DNA from 3 places in the Hymenobacter taeanensis genome. Region 2 is predicted to be linked to each of the others. Evidence: riboswitches for the same ligand, from Rfam matches in the RefSeq annotation. Region 2 holds a riboswitch; each other region holds the start of a gene.
What was found. Region 2 has a riboswitch for S-adenosylmethionine ahead of metH (methionine synthase). Riboswitches for the same ligand answer to the same signal wherever they lie in the genome.

Region 1: linked by a shared signal. The riboswitch ahead of HMJ29_RS15850 (ATP-grasp domain-containing protein) and the one ahead of metH (methionine synthase) in region 2 are both predicted to bind S-adenosylmethionine.
Region 3: linked by a shared signal. The riboswitch ahead of HMJ29_RS15445 (phosphoadenylyl-sulfate reductase) and the one ahead of metH (methionine synthase) in region 2 are both predicted to bind S-adenosylmethionine.

What each region holds. Positions count from the first base shown of each region.
Region 1 covers NZ_CP053538.1:3,788,514-3,794,740, reverse strand. The annotation lists gene HMJ29_RS15865 (alpha-amylase) at 1-307, shown strand, start outside; gene HMJ29_RS15860 (DUF3109 family protein) at 410-982, opposite strand; gene HMJ29_RS15855 (glycosyltransferase family 4 protein) at 1,103-2,308, opposite strand; SAM riboswitch class I at 2,512-2,601, shown strand; gene HMJ29_RS15850 (ATP-grasp domain-containing protein) at 3,052-4,077, shown strand; gene HMJ29_RS15845 (LLM class flavin-dependent oxidoreductase) at 4,077-5,102, shown strand; gene HMJ29_RS15840 (ATP-dependent helicase) at 5,802-6,227, shown strand, end outside.
Region 2 covers NZ_CP053538.1:1,457,332-1,463,558, reverse strand. The annotation lists gene metH (methionine synthase) at 1-1,539, opposite strand, end outside; SAM riboswitch class I at 1,611-1,725, opposite strand; gene HMJ29_RS06260 (NmrA family NAD(P)-binding protein) at 1,884-2,822, opposite strand; gene HMJ29_RS06255 (alkene reductase) at 3,120-4,253, shown strand; gene HMJ29_RS06250 (SDR family oxidoreductase) at 4,435-5,436, shown strand; gene HMJ29_RS06245 (gluconate 2-dehydrogenase subunit 3 family protein) at 5,725-6,227, shown strand, end outside.
Region 3 covers NZ_CP053538.1:3,683,379-3,689,605, forward strand. The annotation lists gene cysD (sulfate adenylyltransferase subunit CysD) at 1-246, opposite strand, end outside; gene HMJ29_RS15445 (phosphoadenylyl-sulfate reductase) at 410-1,186, opposite strand; SAM riboswitch class I at 1,515-1,606, opposite strand; gene HMJ29_RS15450 (lipopolysaccharide biosynthesis protein) at 1,955-3,436, opposite strand; gene HMJ29_RS15455 (DUF7033 domain-containing protein) at 3,561-5,039, opposite strand; gene HMJ29_RS15460 (glycosyltransferase family protein) at 5,122-6,227, opposite strand, start outside.

The DNA.
Region 1 (6,227 bases), 2.3 Mb from region 2:
CACGCAAATCAGTAAGCTGATGCAAATTAGAAAGGCAAATGCTTATGGCTCTGCCTATGAGTATACCAGCGTTGATGACGCCGACTACTACGCATATTCTCGCTCCGGCGACAGCACACACAAGGGCCTTATGCTGGTGCTCAACGATGGCGGCAGCGCCCGTACGAAAGGCATCACCTCCCCCTTCAAGAGTGCCACGCTAACCGACAAAACCGGCAATTACGGCGGCACCATCACCACCGACGCCAACGGTTACGGCAACTTCCCGGTGCAGGCGCGCAGCTATTCCGTGTGGGTGCCTAACTAAGCAGGCCACTTCTAAAACAGGCTGAAGCTTTCAACAACAAGAAAGGCTGCCCTAGTAGGCAGCCTTTCTTGTTGTGTAGCCAGTTGTGCTAGTGCAACATAGTTATGCTGGCGTACCGTGCTCGATTTCGTGCACAAGCTCGCCATACCACTCTTCGCCATACTTGCGCACCAGCGGTTCCTTAAGGAACTGATAGATCCGGACGCCCAGATTAGCGCCAAAGGAACAGGCTGGGTTGCAGATGTTCCAACGGTCATAGTTCAGTGCGTCGAAGTCTTCGTACTTGGTGATGCGGATGGGGTATAAGTGGCAGCTGATGGGCTTTTTGAAGCTGGTAGCGCCGGCCAGGTAGGCCTGCTCAATGCCGCATTTCAGGATGCCTCGCTCGTCGTAGAGCGCATAGGCACACTCCCGGTCATTAATGGTGGTGGTGCTGTAATCCCCCTCCCAGTCTTTTATATAAAGGCCTTGCTGCTCAATGGCCTGCTGGCCGGCTTCGGTCAGGAAAGGTTTGATGGCCGCGTATTCCTGTTCCAGAATCTGCAGCTCACCTGCTTCCAGAGGAGCGCCCAAATCACCCTCAACGCAACAGGCACCTTTACAGGCCTCCAGGTTACAGACGAAAAAATTGTCGCGCACGTCATCGGAGATGACGGTGTTTTGTATAATGATCATGGTATGATTTGCTCGCCGAGTGGTGCCTGCTGTTTCTCAATAAGTAGCGAAGCGACTCAGCCAACACCTATGCCACCAGCCCGGTTCACTGTGAGAAACAAAGCGACAAAGATACCGGAATTAGACCAGCGCCAGCAAAACCTGCTCCGTTAGCTCGCATTGCCGCACGTGGGAATATTCAGCCTGTGCCCGGCGGCTCGCCGACTGGCCTAGCTCCTGCCGGAGGGCTGGCTGCTGCAGGCACTTAAGCACCTGCTGCACGCAGGCTTGCACATCGCGCAGGGGGTAAAGCAGGCCGGTTTGCCCGTCCTGCACAATTTCCAGGGTGCCGCCGGTAGCACTGGCTACCACTGGCAGGCCCGATGCCATAGCCTCAATGGTTACCATGCCATACGTTTCGCTCACCGAGGCCAGCACAAACACATCAATGGCGCGGTAAAACACTTCCGTCTGGGAGCTGAAGGGCCGGATGTGTACTTGCTGCTCCAGACCAAGCCGTGTGATTTGCGCCTGCAGCTGCTGCCAATAGGCGTCGCCCTCGTTGCGGGTCAGCTCGCCCATGAGTACCAGCTCTACTGCCTGCTGATGTTGGGTGCGGAGCTGGTGCAGCACTTCAAGCACAAAGTCCTGCCCTTTGCCATCATCAAAGCGGCCCAGCACTCCCAGCAGCGCGGTTTCGGCAGGTAGCTGGAGCTGCTCCCGCGCCTGAGCTTGGGTAACACCTGGGGTCACAAAGCGGTGCAAATCAATTCCCAACGGTACCACGTGCACCCGGCCCGGTTCAAAGCGCGTCATTTCTGCTACTTGTCGGGCCAGGCCAGGCAAAGGTGAAAGCCAGGCATCCAGCAGGGCAAAACGCTTGGTGTGAAACCAGTCGCGCTTAGGAATCCCTATTTGCATGTGCTGCTGGTACACAATGCGTAGCTCATTGCCCATGAGCAGCTTAAGTAGCATTACAAAGCCCAGATCTTTATTCTGCGTGACTAAAAGCAACCTGATGCTATGTGCCCGCAGGTACTGTGCCAGCCGCCAGGCGGTAGTGAAGGCCAAGGACTTCCGGCGGGCCGCTACGGTTATGTAAGCCAAGTGCTCACGTGCGGCCCACTCAGCAAGGGGTGATTCAGGCGGCACCAGCAGCGTAATGGGCCAGCCCCGTTCCCGCATCCAGCCAGAAAACTTGATTGTGTTAATCTCTAGGCCACCCAAACTTTCAGAAAGACACAGAACAGCCATTGCGGCGCGCGACTCAGCCCTATGGTTGGCTGGGGTACTTGCGTGGGTGCGGGCTGCTTCTGGCTGGCTTTCTACTCCTTTCCCTGTGCTCATTGATGACAACTGCTTGCTGAAACCGAATGCGAAGTAACAGTGTGGCGAGGTAGGACCGGTAAAAGATTTTGGGCTGGCCCCAACCAAAACTCCTTATACGGCCTCTGCTGGCCCGATGGGATGTCAGCGAAAAACAGGTATTTGGAAGTTTCCTTGCCAGCGCATTACCTTCGCCCTACCAATTCTTTTCGACCAAAGGATTGTTTTTATACAGAGGCGTGGAGAGACAGGCTCTATGAAACGCCGGCAACCCCCAGTTACTGGAACGGTGCCAAGTCCTGACCATATAAAAACAAGTTGCCGTGGCTACTACCAACAACTTCCTCGCTTTCTCTGCTGCTCACGTTGCTCCGCAATCGGTTAACCGACCTATGGGCGTTTTGTCCGTTGCTCTGGTTTTGGCAGGCCCCTGTTGTTGTTGGTAAACACATTTTTGCCCTAGGCCACTTCCGGCCTGGTTTGCGGCTTGCTGCCGCCTCCTCTTCCTGCTTTTTAGATCCTGCAAGCCCTTCTGCTCTACAGTTTCTAAAGTCATGTTAAGCACATATATACCAAGTGCTTACCCGTGAATACACTGCTTCTTACAGACTGCAGGAAGACACCATTTGCAGCTGTCAGCTGTTCATTCAATCAGTGCATTTCCAGGTAGCCTACTTACCGCCTAAGAGGCTATGCTGCGCTTATTATCTCGGGGCCGCTGGGTTCCCGTACCCTCCTCTCATACTTCATTCTTTCCTTTTCTGATGGCTCACGCTGCAAAGCCGATTGGCATTTATTTCGAACATCCTGAGTGGTTTAAGCCCCTTTTCGCCGAGCTAGACCGCCGCGGACTGGCCTACGAGAAAATCGACGCCGCCCACCACCTCTTCGACCCGTCTGAGAAAGAGAGCCGCTACTCGCTCGTGGTCAACCGCATGAGTTCCTCAGCTTACCTGCGCGGCCACGGGCAGGGTATCTTCCACACGGCTGGCTATGCTACGCATCTGGAGCGTATCGGCACCCGCATCATCAATGGTTCGGCAGCTACGGCCATTGAAACCAATAAGGCCCGCCAGCTCTCCCTGTTTGCTTCACTGGGCCTGAAGTTTCCGAAGTCGTTTGTTATCAACCACGCTTCTCGCGTGCCAGATGCGGCCCGGCAGCTTCAATTTCCTATTGTGGTGAAAGTGAACATTGGCGGGAGCGGTGCGGGTATTATTCGCTTTGATACCATTGAAGGAGTAGAGGCTGCCGTAGCCGCTGGCCAGATTGACTTGGGCATCGACCAGACCGCTTTGGTGCAGGAGTACGTGACGCCCCGCGGTGGCAACATTCACCGGGTAGAAACCCTTGATGGCAAGTTCCTGTACGCCATGAAAGTGTACACTACCGGTGAAAGCTTCAACCTGTGCCCCGCCGAAATCTGCCAAATTCCGGAGGAGCAGTCGGCGGAGTTCTGTCTCACCGAAGCGCCCAAGAAGGGCATTCAGGTAGAAGCTTTCACGCCCCCGGCCGAAGTTATTGCAGCAGTGGAGCGCATTGTGGCCGCTGCCAAGATTGACGTAGGCGGCATTGAGTACCTCATTGATGACCGCACCGGCGACGTGCTGTTCTACGACATCAACGCCCTCTCAAACTTCGTGGCCGACGCCGTGAACGTGGTAGGCTTTGACCCTTACGCCCGCTTCGTAGACTACCTCGAAACGCAGCTACCCGGTGCTACGTCGGGCACAGAACTAGCTACCGCTGACGAATTAACTTCTTCACCCGCTGACCTAATCGCGCAATAATGAGATACGGATATTGGATGCCCGTTTTTGGCGGGTGGTTGCGCAATGTGGAGGACGAAAACATGCGCGCCGACTGGGACTACGTGAAAACGCTGGCCCAACGCAGTGAGGAGTTAGGCTACGACCTTTCCCTTATTGCGGAGTTGAACCTCAACGACATCAAGGGTGAAGAAGCTCCTTCCCTGGATGCCTGGAGTACGGCGGCGGCCTTAGCGGCCGTTACCAAGAAACTAGAGCTCATGGTGGCCGTGCGGCCTACCTTTCACTCCCCTGCTCTGCTAGCTAAGCAAGCCGCCAACATCGACCATATCAGTGGCGGCCGTTTGTCGCTGAACGTAGTGTCATCATGGTGGCAGGATGAGGCCAAGAAGTACGGCGTGCACTTTGAGCAGCACGACGACCGGTATGCCCGCACCGCCGAGTGGCTGCACGTAGTAGACAACCTCTGGAAGCAGGACCATTTTACCTTCGAGGGCAAGTTCTACAAGGTAACTGACTCCATTCTGCAGCCCAAGCCCGTCTCGCGCCCGCGGCCATTCATTTACGCCGGCGGCGAATCCGAGGCAGCCAAAAATCTCATTGCGGCCCAGTGCGACGGTTACGTAATGCACGGCGACGAGCCGGAGGCCATTGGCCGCCGCATTCAGGATCTGAGCCAGCGCCGTGAGAAGCTAGGCCTGCCCCCTATGAAGTTTGGGGTGGCGGCGTACTCCATTGTGCGCAACACCGAGCAGGAAGTGAAGAAAGAGCTGGAGCGCATTACCAATGTGAATGGCTCGGCCGCAGGCTACAAAAACTACCAGCAGTGGCTGGCCGGCACGCAGCTGGAAAACCAGGTATCGCTGCAGGATTACTCCGTATCAAACCGCGGCCTGCGTTCCGGCCTCACCGGCACCCCCGACCAGGTAGCCGAGCGCATTGCGGCCTTTGAGGCGGTGGGTGTAGATCTTTTCTTGCTTCAGTGCAGCCCGCAGCTAGAGGAAATGGAGCGCTTCTCCGAAGCTGTCATTCAAGTACTGGCCTAGGCCACTTGCAAGAACGATAGGCTTTAGAACAGTCATTCCGAGCGGAGTGAGGAATCTGAGTTTGCTGCTTAGGAGCAACTTTGATTTCTTTCCTTGCTCGGAATGACTGTTTCAAGCTACCGCTACCAGCTGCTTGTTCTTATTCTTGCTTACTCTTACCAGATAGAATCAGCTATACCAGCTGCTCAGCTTGCAACAATATTTGCAGAACCGGTGTCTTTCCGGGAAGCCGGGCGCTTCTGACTAAAGCTGGTTTTCATCAGCTTTAGTGGGCCAACAGGCCAGATTATCATCATGCACGAGTACGTGGTGGAGCGCCGTCGTTAGCTGCAAGAAGAGCGCACCCGCCAAGATGCTCGGGTTACTGCTGCTCTGAGCGTAGTGACTGGCGCCGTGGTAGGTGTAGTCCTCAACCTAAGTAGTTACCTGGGGCGGGCCGTAGTATGGCCCCAGGGAATTCAAGCGGCTCCCGATTGGTTTAGCTTGGTATGGGTAGCGCTATAAATAGTGGCGCTGCGTGAGGGCAAAGTCAATTTGATTTTATGGATTGGCCTGAGTGCTCTGATGGGACTGGTGTACTCCTGGCTTTTCTAGACCAAGGCACATCACTCAGTACCGCAAATCGGCCTCGGCTTTCCCCTCTCAAAGCCCTACCTTTGCTAACAAGCCAACAAGCTTAGTTTCCGATTAACTGACCGAATGGGACTCGATTATCTCTCTTTATTGAACCCCTCGCAGGCCGCCGCCGTGATGCAAATCGATGGCCCCTGCATGATTATAGCCGGTGCCGGCTCGGGCAAAACCCGGGTACTCACTTACCGCATTGCTAACCTGCTGGAAAAAGGGGTTGATCCGTACAATATACTGGCTCTCACCTTTACCAATAAGGCGGCCAAGGAAATGCGCGCCCGTATTGAGAAGGTAGTGGGTCCCAACGCCAAAAATCTGTGGATGGGTACCTTCCACAGCATCTTTGCCCGCATTCTGCGCTCCGAAGCCGACAAAATCGGTTTTCCTCGCTCCTTCACCATTTATGATACCCAGGACTCTAAAACCCTGATTACGCAGATTGTGAAGGAACTGGAGCTCGATGATAAGCTCTACAAGCCCGGTTTGGTGCTGGGG
Region 2 (6,227 bases):
CACTTCGTTCACCAGGATATTATAGCTGCGCTGACAGATTTCGATGCGCTTCTCCAGCGTGTCAGCCTGTCCATTCTCATCGAAGGCCATCACCACCACGGCGGCGCCGTACTGACGCACCGTGCGGGCGCGCTCCTTGAAGGTCTCTTCGCCTTCCTTGAGCGAAATGGAGTTGACGATGCTCTTGCCCTGCACACACTTCAGTCCGGCTTCCAGCACGCTCCACTTCGAGGAGTCAATCATAATCGGCACCCGCGAAATGTCGGGCTCCGAGGCAATGAGGTTCAGGAAGGTGGTCATGGCCTGCTCCGAGTCGAGCATGCCTTCGTCCATGTTCACATCGATGACCTGGGCACCGCCCTCCACCTGGTCGCGGGCTACTTGCAGGGCAGCTTCGTAGTTGCCGGTCCGGATGAGGCGGGCGAAGGCGCGGGAGCCAGTCACGTTACACCGCTCGCCCACGTTCACGAAGAGGCTGTCGGGGTAGATGCCGAAGGGCTCTAGGCCACTCAGGCGGGTAGCTTTGGGTAGCTCGGGCAGCTTGCGCGGCTCATACTTATCAGCCAGACGGGCCAGCTCGCCAATGTGCTGGGGTGTGGTGCCGCAGCAGCCGCCCACCACCGTCACGAGGCTTTCCTTAAGGTAGTTTTCTACTACGCCCGCGAATTCCTGAGCCGACTCATCATAACCGCCAAATGCATTCGGCAAACCCGCATTCGGGTAGGCCGAGATGTGCACGTCGGCAATGCGGCTCAGTTCCTTGATGTACACCTGCAGCTGATCGGCGCCGAGGGCGCAGTTCAGGCCCACGCTCAGCAGGGGCAGGTGGCGGATGGAGTTCCAGAAGGCCTCCACCGTCTGCCCCGAAAGGGTACGGCCGGAAGCGTCGGTGATGGTGCCGGAAATCATGACGGGCACCACGCGGCCGCCTTCGTCGAAGAACTTCTGCACCGCGTACAGCGCCGCTTTAGCGTTCAGTGTGTCGAAGATGGTTTCGATGAGCAAAGCGTCGGAGCCGCCATCAATAAGGCCGCGCACCTGCTCGTGGTAGGCGGTGGCCAGCTCGTCAAACGTTACGGCCCGGAAGCCGGGGCGGTTTACGTCGGGGGAGAGGGAAGCGGTGCGGTTGGTGGGCCCAATGGCACCGGCCACGAACCGGGGCTTGTCGGGATTCTGGCGCGTAAACTCGTCGGCTACCTCTCGGGCAATGCGCGCCGACTCATAGTTGAGCTCGTACACGATATCCTCCAGGGCATAGTCAGCCTGCGCGATGGTGGTGCCGCTGAACGTATTGGTTTCCACCATATCGGCCCCGGCCGCGAAGTAATCGGCGTGGATGCCTTTGATGATATCAGGCCGCGTAATGCTCAGCAGGTCGTTGTTGCCACGCAGAGGCTTGGGATGATCGGCGAAGCGGGTGCCCCGGAAGTCAGCCTCTTCCAGCTTGTGGCGCTGAATCATGGTGCCCATGGCGCCATCCAGAATCAGGACGCGTTTGGCAAGTATATCGTGGAGCGGGGAGTCAGTGACGGTCGGCATATTGGCTCTTCAAGTAATTCGGCAGCGAAAAAGTGCCTATCCAGAGAGAGCCGTGCGAGAAGCGCGTCCTGTTCTTATCTTCTTCCAAAACCGCCAAAACGGTTTGAAAAGGGAATTAGCACCTTGTTTTATTTCAGGTTGCTAAGACGTCGTCGGGCCCAATCCCTCGGTCTTTCTGGATAAGTAACTCTGCGAAGATACAGCAGGAATCTTCAACTTTCAATTTGGGAGGCTGGGAACGTCATGCTTCGACAAGCGGACACCAGATGAAGCATGACGTTCTTATTGTTTGCTGTGCACACGGCCTGGTTAGGGGAAGCTAACTGTGGGAGAACTGCGCCGCCTTACTTCTGACGTGATGCCAGCACCTCGCGCACGGAGGTCCAGCGGAGCTCGGGGTACCGGTCGTTGTCCAGGGGCTGTAGTTTGGGGAGACCCGTGAACATGTTGTGGAGGTATTGCATGCCCTGCCAGGGCGGAAATACCTCGTTAGTGGCTGGCATGAGGGTGCGCGTGACCTTGATCATGCCAGCTAGGAACCCTAGGCCACCTGCTCGCAGCAAGCCAAACTTTTCACCGGTGGCCTCAGTAGCAGCTGCCTGCAGGTCTCGGATGGTGGCTACTTCGCCGGCCACGCGCAGGTAACGGGGCGTGGTAGAGTCAAGAGCCGCGAGGGCGGTAAAGGCGGCGGTATCTTCGGTGGTAGTGAAATCCAGGGGCTGATCGGGGTTGCCCCAGTAGAGCACCCTCTTGGGCCCAAACAGCACGACCGGCGCCTGCCCGGTCAGCAGGTCCGCGAACATACCGTTGAGGACGGACGTGGCCTGGAGAGGCAGCTCATTTAGCCGCTCATTAAACTCCCGGCGCAGGTCGAGGTTGCGGTTAGAGCCTTTCGGTAGCTTCGTGTAATCAATGGAATAGTCGGAGGGGATGAAGCGCGGCACGCCTGCTGCCACGGCCGCTTTTGCCAGCCGGGTCTGCATCCCCACAATCTCCTCGCGCAGCCCCGACAACGCCGAAACCACACAGCCGGCGCCAGCACTGGCCTCCGTCAGGGAAATAAGGCTGTTGTAGTCTACCTCAGTAAGGCTGGCTCCCAGCTGGCGCAGGGCAATAGCCTCCGGCTTAGAGCTGCTACCCGGCCGCACCAGGGCCTGCACAGTGGCGCCACGTTGCAGTAGGTGCTTGGCAATGCGAAAACCCAGGTCGCCGGTAGCGCCTGCTACTACAATGGTAGCAGGAGCTGACGTGGTACGGGGCTGGGGAGTAGTAGGTTCTGTCAAAATAGAGGAGGTAAAAGTTAAGTAAGAAAGGCCAGTCTGCCCATGGGGGTAAAGCCTGAAGCTGGTAATACAGCCGGGCATAACAGAAGGTTACTATGACTCAAGCAGCAAGCAGAGCACGTAGGCCACTTGGTTGGCGGTGAGCTACAGTTTAACAGGCTGCAACTATTGACAGACCCTCAGCATCTTAAAGAAAGAATAAAAATAAATGTAACCATGGTGGAAACATATATGTACCTACCCGAGTTGCTATGCGCTGAATCCGCACATAGCAGGTTCCTGTACATCGACTTCATCATGAATCACACTCCGCATCTTTTCTCGTCCGTTCAGGTGGGCGCCCTCACGCTGCCCAACCGTTTTGCCATGGCCCCCATGACCCGGAGCCGCGCCACTAACCCGGAAACCGTACCCACCGACTCGGTAATAAAGTACTACGTGCAGCGCGCTTCGGCGGGCCTGATCATCACGGAAGGTTCGCAGGTATCAGCTCAGGGCGTGGGTTACATCAATACCCCTGGTATTTATACCGAGGAGCAGGTAGCTGGCTGGAAGAAGGTAACTGACGCGGTGCATGCAGCCGGCGGCCGCATTTTCATTCAGCTTTGGCACGTAGGCCGCGTGTCGCATCCTTTCTTCCACAACGGCGAGCTGCCCGTAGGCCCCTCGGCCATCAAGCCTGAAGGAGCTAAGGCCTTCACCGGCCAGGGCTTTGAGGATGTACCTACGCCACGCGCCCTGGAGTTGAGTGAAATTCCGGGCGTTGTAGACCAGTTCCGCCAGGCGGCTCGCAACGCCAAGCTGGCCGGTTTTGATGGCGCCGAAATCCACGGCGCCAATGGCTACCTGCTCGATCAGTTCATTCAGGACGGTTCTAACCAGCGCACCGATGAGTACGGTGGCAGCGTAGAAAACCGCGCCCGCTTTACCTTGGAAGTGGTGAAGGCCGTGGTAGACGAGCTGGGCGCCGACCGCGTAGGTATCCGCCTCTCGCCCCAGGGCAGCAGCAGCATCAAGGACTCCGACCCGGTACGCACCTTCAGCTACGTAACAGAGCAGCTCAACCAGTTCAACCTGGCTTACCTGCACGTAATTGAGGCCCTGCCCGGTCACCCCATGGCCCAGCCCAGTGCCCCAGCCGTAGCTGCGCACCTGCGCAAAATCTTCAATGGCACCTTCATCCTAAACGGTGGCTACACTCAGGAAACTGCCGAAGAAGCCCTGGCCAACAACGAAGCCGATGTAATTGCTTTCGGTGTGCCGTTTATTGCCAACCCCGACCTAGTGGAGCGCTTCCGCAGCGGGGCCGCCCTCAACACCCCCGACCCCAGCACGTTCTACGTGCCCGGCGACAAAGGCTATATCGACTACCCCTCCCTGCAAGAACAGGGCGTAGACTTGAAGGAGCCCGTTGACTACCAGAATAACTAAGTAGCAGCTTCCTGTCTGCAATGGCACTTATAGAACCCGCCCCGGCGTAAGCTGGGGCGGGTTTTGTTTTATCCCACCTCCGGCCCACCCTGGCTTGATGCGCCACATCCTCCGGGGGTGGGGTTAGCTGCCGGGGCCCAAATCTGCGTACGCAGAAAAACAACCAACCCACACTACGCTAATGGCTGCTAAGAAAACTTCTACCCCTTCTACTACTGCCAAATCGGAGGCTAAGGCAGCTCCAGCTAAAAAAACAGCGGCTACTCCAGCCGCTAAGAAAGCCGCGGCTGCAGCCTCTGCGGCGCCTGAGCCCGTGAAGAGGCCTACGGCGAAGGAGATGAAAAAGCATGCCCAAAAGTTACCTTATCCGGCCAAGCAGGCTGATATGGATTTGCAGCCGGCCATGAGCTTCTCTACGTACCGGGCCGCCGGGAAACTGCAGGACAAGATTGCTCTGGTCACGGGCTCTGACTCCGGCATCGGGCGGGCGGTGGCGGTGGCCTTTGCCATGGAGGGGGCTCACGTAGCGGTACTCTACAATGAAAATACTGTGGATGCCGAGGAAACGAAGCGCCTCGTGGAAGCTCAGAACCGTCGGTGCCTCTTGCTGCAGTTAGATGTGCGCGACCCGGAACAGTGCAAACAAGCCGTGCGCCTGACCCGCAAAGAGCTGGGCGGCCTCAATATTCTCGTCAACAACGCCGCCTTCCAGATGAGCGCCGAGAAGTTCGAGGACATTTCCGAGGAGCAGATTCGCCGCACCTTCGATACCAACATTCTCGGTTATATCTGGATGGCGCAGGCCGCCATTCCGCACCTCCAGCAGGGCGACTGCATCATCAACACGGGCAGCATTGTAGGCCTCACCGGCATCCCGATTCTGGTGGATTACGCCTGCACCAAGTCGGCCATTCATGCCCTCACCAAGAGCCTGGCTACTTACCTTGGTGAGCGGGGCATTCGGGTGAACTGCGTGGTGCCCGGCCCCGTCTGGACGCCCAATATTCCCGGCACTATGCCCAAGGAGGAAATCGAGAAGTTCGGCCACGAGGTGGCCCTGGCCCGCCCCGGCCAGCCCGAAGAGCTGGCTCCCGCCTATGTGCTGCTGGCCTCCCAGGACGGCTCCTTCATGACCGGCTCGCTCGTCCACGTCACGGGGGGCAAAATGAGTAGCGACCAGTAAGTGAGGTGATGAGGTGAAGTAATAATAAGATAGTAAAGGGATGTCATGCTGAGCCTGCTGAAGCCTCTCTACCTCTGGCTAATCTCTGGCCTAGGCCTATTGCAGCGAAGCAGTAGAGATGCTTCGGCAAGCTCAGCATGACGGTTTGTTCTATACTAACTACCACATTTAAAAGCGCCTTTTCTAAGCAGATGGAGCGCTTTTATTGTTCAGTAGAAACCTTGCACTGGCCTAGCTCGTCAGTAAAGGCTGAGTTCTTCTATCTCACCGGCTGATTTCCAGACCCGAATGGCATCCCCTCACTACCCCGAAGGCACCGTGCGCGCCCTGCTCCAGACCGAGCTCGTGACGGAAGCTACCCGCGCCGCCCTGCTGTCCCGCCTCGATACTTCGCCTTACACGCCGCAGTTCTTCGATGAGGGGACCTACGAGCTGCTGCGAGCCGTGGCAGCGCGCATTTACCCCCAGCCGGAACGCGCAGAACCCATTGAGTTAGCCCCCGTGGTAGACAAGCGCCTCGCGGAAGGCGACTCCGATGGGTGGCGCTATGATGCCATGCCGCCCGACCGGGAGGCCTACCGCCTGGGCCTGGGTGGTATCAACCAGGCTGCCCAGGCGCTGTTCCAACTGCCATTCCAGCAACTACCCGAGGCGCAGCAGGACCAGGTTATGGAAGTCATTGCTAACGGCACTGCTCCCGGCGAGAACTGGCAGCAGCTGCCCATCAACCGCTTTTTTGAAGAACTGCTGGCCGAGCTAACCGAAGCCTACTACTCGCACCCACTGGCTCA
Region 3 (6,227 bases), 2.2 Mb from region 2:
GCGGGCGGCCAGCTCATCGCGGTAGTCCAATACCTCCGGGAAGTTGTGACCGGTATCCACGTGCACCAGCGGGAAAGGGAAACGGCCGGGGCGAAAGGCTTTTTCGGCCAACCGCGTGAGCACGATGGAGTCTTTGCCGCCCGAAAACAGCAGGGCGGGACGCTCAAACTGGCCCGCCACTTCCCGCAGGATATGAATAGCTTCGGCTTCCAGCCGGTCGAGGTAATCGAAATGAGGGGTACTCATAGAAAGAGTCTGTTTTGAATCCTTTGTTATGCTGAGCGCAGCTGAAGCATCTCTGCCGCTTCATTACTGTACTAGGCCAGTTGGTTAGCCAGAGGGAGAGATGCTTCGGCTGCGCGGACGCCAGATCAAGCAGGACGTTCTAAGCTTTGCCAAATCACCTAGTCTAGCCCGCGGGCACTGGCTCCACCACCGGGTCGGGGCCATCGTGGTGGGTAGTGGCGTGTAGGCCACATTCCTTGGCGGAAAGGTCTTCCCACCACCAGCGGCCGGCCCGGAAATCCTCGCCTGGCTTAATAGCGCGGGTGCAGGGGGCGCAGCCAATGCTTACGAAGCCCTGCTGGTGCAGCGGATTTACCGGAATGCTGTTTTCCTGGGCGTAGGCCACGGCTTGCTCCCAGGTCCAGTCGAAGAGGGGGTGAACTTTGGTTAGCTCATGGGCGGCATCCCACTCCACGGGATCCATGGTTTGCCGGTTCTGCGACTGCTCAGCCCGGATGCCGGTAACCCAGGCCTGCTGCCCTGCCAGGGCCCGGTTCAGGGGCTCCACCTTCCGGATGTAGCAGCACTCCTTGCGGTTATCGACGCTCTCGTAGAAGCTGTTGGGGCCTTTGGCGAGGAGCAAATCCTGCACACTTTCCTGGCGCGGGAAGTACACCTCAATGGGCTGCTCGTACTTCAGCAGAGTCTTATTCCAGATAGAGTAGGTCTCCTGAAAATTGCGCCCGGTGTCCAGCGTGAATACCTTGATAGGTAGCCCATTCGCGAAAATCAAGTGGCTGATAATCTGATCTTCCAGCCCGAAGGAAGTAGAGAAGACGGCTTTGCCGGGGAAGTGCTCTGCCACCAGACGTAAGCGCTCCAGGGCGGTAGCAGATGTGAGCCGAAGGCGCAGGTCGTCGAGCACGGGCAGGACGGCCGGCGCAGCAGATGCTGCAGACATAACAAGAAGAGAAGTGAGGAGTGGCCACCGTAAGGGCAGCAGTCCGGCCGAAAATGGCCCAGGCAGTAAGGCATCGTCGCGGCGCGACAGGTGCACAATTTCGCCGGGCGAAAAAGGCGGGTGCAGACGATTCAGCCGGACGCGCACTTGCGCACGTCAGAGAAGCTTAATCAGCCTACAAACCAGGAAAAAGGAGGAGTGTGGCCCTTAGCAACAACAACATGCCCCTGCCATACAGACGGGAGTAGCCATACCACAACACCCATGCTGTACAGCAGTGGAGGTGGCAGAATCGGCGGAGTTGATGAAGCGGTTCACGGTGCTGTTGTTTTTATATGGTCAGGACTTGGCACCGTTCCGCACTTACGGATGGTTGCCGGCGCTTCGTAGAGCCTGTCTCTCCACGCCTCTGTATAAAAACAATCCTTTTGTGGGTAAAGAATTGGTCCTACAAATGTACTGGTCGAAATTTTACACTTCCAAATTTTATTTTTTCAGCAGTTGATCTGGTGCTGCTGTCAAAAGCAAAAATGGGGAAAGCGTAGGTGGGAAAACCAGACATTCGGGTGGACTAACTATGTAGGGCAATAATTGTTTTTCAACTGGGTTGATGAATACAGGGTATATATGTTTAAAACCATGATTATCAATAAATTAAAATGATGTTGATAAAGTATATATCAATGGTTTGCATGTAGAAACTTGACAAGAATAAAGCTTCCTGAAAAAGCAAAAGGGCTTCACGTTGTGCCAGTGTGCTAGGACAGATTATGGAATAAATCGACGGCTAATTTTCTGCAAAACGCCAGTGGCTTCGGGCGCCGAGTTGGTGAGCAGAATTATGCCGCCGTACAAAATCGTCAGTACCGTGGAGCGCAACAGCATCGTCAGGAAAGGGGAGGATAGCGCTGGAAGGAGCCAGGCCGCACCACCCGCCGCGGCGGCAATTCCCAGAATCAGCGGGATGCGCCAGGTGAAGGGCTGCATGCGGTAACTATGCCACACAAACCACGTTCGAGCCACATTGATACTTACCTGGGCTACGCAGGCGGCTACTGCTGCCCCCACCATGCCCAGACGCGGTATCAAAAGCCAGTTCAACGCCACCGTCAACAAGGCCAGCGATACGTTGAAAATCAAGTCGTAACGGTAACGGGGGGAGGTTATAACAATCAGGGCATTTACGCCGGTGATGCCATCGAAGAGCTTACTGCCGAGCAGCAGCAGGACCACCACTGTACCTTCGGCGTAGCTGGTGTTGCGCATCAAGGAGTAGATGAAATCCAGATTCAACCCAATGCCCAAGGCCAGGTAGCAGCCCAGCAGCGTGTTGAGGCGAGTGGCACGGCGGTAGAAGTCGGCCATGCGGGGCAGGTCCTGCTGCTTCCAGTAATCGGCGAGCAGAGGGAAGGCTATTTTGTTGAGGGAGCGGGCCGGAATAGCTAGGGCGGTACTGATGTAGCCCGCCACTGCGTAAATTCCGGCTGCCGCCACGCTTACCTGCGCACCCACCATGAGCGTGTCAATAAACATGATAATGCTACCCGACAGGCTCCCGAGCAGGGTGAATGCCCCCATGCCCAACAGTTCACGCAGGGGCCGCACCGTGAGTACCTGCCGTGTGGGCCGCCAGTGCAGTTCTCCAATAGTTGCTACGTAAGCGGTCAGCAGCAAGGTAATGGTGCCGTTTACGCCTACAAACCACAGCACGTAGTTCGGGAATGATAGAAAGCCAAACCCAAACAGCAAGGCCCCAGCTATAATGAGGACCCGCTGCAGCACATCCTGCACGAAGGAGGAAAAGGCGGTATGGTACAGCGCCTTTAGGTAAGCGTCCTGCACCGAGTACAGCATAGTAAACAGGGCCAGTACGGCGCCCCAGGTGTAGTAAGGCGCCAGCAGCGGCGCGTCTTGCCCGTACCAGGGCAGCAGCACGGGCTTTCCTAGAAAATATAGCGCCGTAACCACAGCAAACCCCAATAGCGGCACGCCCACCAGCAAGGGCAGAAACCCCCGGTGCCCCGACTCTGGGTGGCGGAAATATGGAAAGAACCGAATGCCGACGCTGGCAAAGCCAAAGGCGGCAATCTGCGCATACAGCGTGGCAACCGAAGCCAGCGTTGCCGTCACGCCGAGTTGCTGGGGCGCTAGAAAATTGGGCAGCACCAAGGCTGTGCTCACAAAACCCAGCGCCAGCCCAATGTAGGAAATGACCGTGTTACGCAGCCCCTGCCGCTGAACTATACCCAAGTGGTGAAATGGTGAAGTGGTGAATTTGTGAGGGTGCCGAGAAAGATAACAGCACGTCATCCTGACGCAGGAGGGATCTTATTACCTAGAAAGGTCGTGCTGACGTAACAAGATTTTTCCTGCGTCAGGATGCCGTGCTTTTGTGCTTAGCTAGTGCACCTAAAATATCGGAGCCGTTGACAAACGCCACAGCGCGGCTGCGAAGGTACTCCATGATTTCGGCGAACTGGTACGGGCCGGTGTTCTCATTAGCTGGGTCGAAGTTCTCGTTGTGCCAGAGTACCGTGCAGACCCCACCGAATCGCTCAATTTCCTGGAACATTGGCGTCAGGACCGATAGGATTTCCTCAGGCACCAACTGCAAGTAGCGCGGGTGATGGAGCGTGGCATCCATCACGTTGAGCGGGATTTCGAGGAAGGGAGACATCTGAATAGAGTTTTTAGGCCCTAGAGTAACAAGTGCCGGTGCTTTGGGTGAAAATTCTGACTTCCCCTGATCAGGTTCGGCGGAAAAGGGGCTAGCCCCTAAATTAAATGGATAGAACGGCAGGCAGTAGGAATTCCGGAAGCCAAAGTGCTCTGCAAACCCTAGCGTAGAATCATAAGAATGTCCATGAAGACTCACTAAAGTAGGCGTGATACGTGGTTCCCAACCTAAATAGTGGAACCGGACACCGAAGTCTTTATCGCCCTTTTTGAAATGTTGCAGTAAGTCTCCTTCCCTTTTAAATCGCAGATGTAATTTGTCGGTGCCTAAACTGGCATGCAGGCCAATTTCAGAATTGTCGACTGCAACTACTGCACTTTGCCACACCTTACGCAGTTTGTAATCGGCATTAGGTGTGCCATTAGCGGCTTTGCGGTGCTCGGGCAGAAAGAAGAACGTGCTTTTAGCGCCATAGCTGGCTACCGTTTGCCTCACGTGCTCTAGGTTGTCCCAGGCGTCCTTCTGAGTGAAATGCTGCCAGAGGTGCCGGGCCAAGCTAGGCCAGTCGCGGCGCTGGAAGGCGGCTTTGGTGGGTGCTTTCCAGGCGCTGTAGAGGTTGTCGATATCGTGGGTAATGAAGGCGGCCCACTTGGCGCCATTTGACCAGGTACGGGGTTGTAAGGAGTAGCCTACGATATGCTCCACGGCCGTTTTCAGCACATCAAAGTAGTAATTCACTACCGGTACTGTCACGAATCCATACTGTCGCTGCACGCTGGCTGAATAGGGGAACCGGCCATGCTGGTCGCGCTCTTCCGAGTAATATTCCTGCCAGCCGCTGAGCAGGTAAAACGCTCCTGAGATTATATCCGCGTTGATAATAGCGTATCCATTTGGCAACCACTCCAGCAACGGCTTCTGCGGCTCCACATCAAAGAAAAACGGCACCGATTGGCCTAGCCACTCCCGCATGGTGGGGGCTGCGGGATAAGGATTTGTTCCGTTGAAAAACTCGCCTGCGCCTCCTGCTATCTGTAGTTGGGGTTGGGTGTCCGCGTAGCCAATAGAAACGTCCGGCACGTTCTCATAGGCCAGCCGGAAGTGACGGAGCACGTAGGCCAGTCGGGTCTCGGCGGGAATAGGCTGCGGGGGCGTCGGGAAAGCGGGAGCGGGCATAGTGGCGCAAGTATAGCAGGTTTAGCACACGACAGTTCCCGCAGAGGTACGCAGAAGTTTTCGCGGAGGGCGCGGAGCTATTCTAGGCCTGTTCGGGGAGCCAGCCGGCGAGGAGGCGGAGGGCGCGTTGTTGGCTATGGCCTTCGTCGGGGGTGCCGAGGGTGGCATTGTAGTAGGCGGCGCGGCGGTAGAGGTCGAGGGGCTTGTGCTGCTGGTAGCGGCGCACTAACTCGGTAAGTTCCGGGAGGGTATTGGCTCGCTCTACTAGGCCGTGAGCAACGTAGCCATAGTAATCGTCGGTGATGCCGTGGGTGGCAAAGCGGTAGTAGATGCTGGCCAGGTTCAGGAGCGTCGCCTCCAGGTGGGTGCTGGTATCGGCGGCGACAAGGGCATCCTGCTGCAGCAGAAACTCGAAGACGTTCTGCTGACGCGCATCGGAAAACTGCAGCTGCGGGTGTTGCTGGCGCAGAAAGGAAAAGTCGCGCTTATCGCTGGGGTGCGGGCGGAAGGTGAACGTGATAGTCGGAAACTCGCGTAACAGGTGGCCCAGCGCATCGGCAATGGCCTGAGTATCATCGAGGGTATTGCAGGCCAGGCCTACGCGCTGCACGGCGGGGTTTTGGTTTTTAGTAGCTAAAAAGGCATCGGCTTTTGGCATGCCTACCAGCTCGGTGCGGCCGTGTACGGGGCCACACTGCCGGTACTTATCCAGCGCATCCTGCCCTTCCAGCAAGCTCAAATCAAACCCCAGCGGCGGGAAGCTGGTGCTGACGCTGGCGTGCTGCACATAGGCGGTGGGTACGCCGCAGGCGCGGGCTGCCAGCAGCATGGCTCGGGCGTCGTCGTTGTGGTCGTTGGCGAAGATGATGGCCTGGGGCCGGTAATGACGCAGCGCCCGGCAGTACACCTCAAAGTAGCCAATAGCGTTGAAAACCAAGTCGAAAAACCGCCACGCCTTTGTGCCTTCTGTGCGCCAGAGGCCTAGCAGCACGCCCGGCAGCTGGCCATAGTACAGCAGCTTCCGCCGCAACGACAGCCGGTTTACCTGCTGGTTGTATCGCCCAATCTGCTTGCTTTGCCCCGCCACCAGCACGCTATCTGGCCGGGCCTCCCGCACAAAATGCAGGGAGTCGTAATTATTCTGACTCACCACATAAAGCCACACTTTACCCCGCAGTTCCTCCGCGT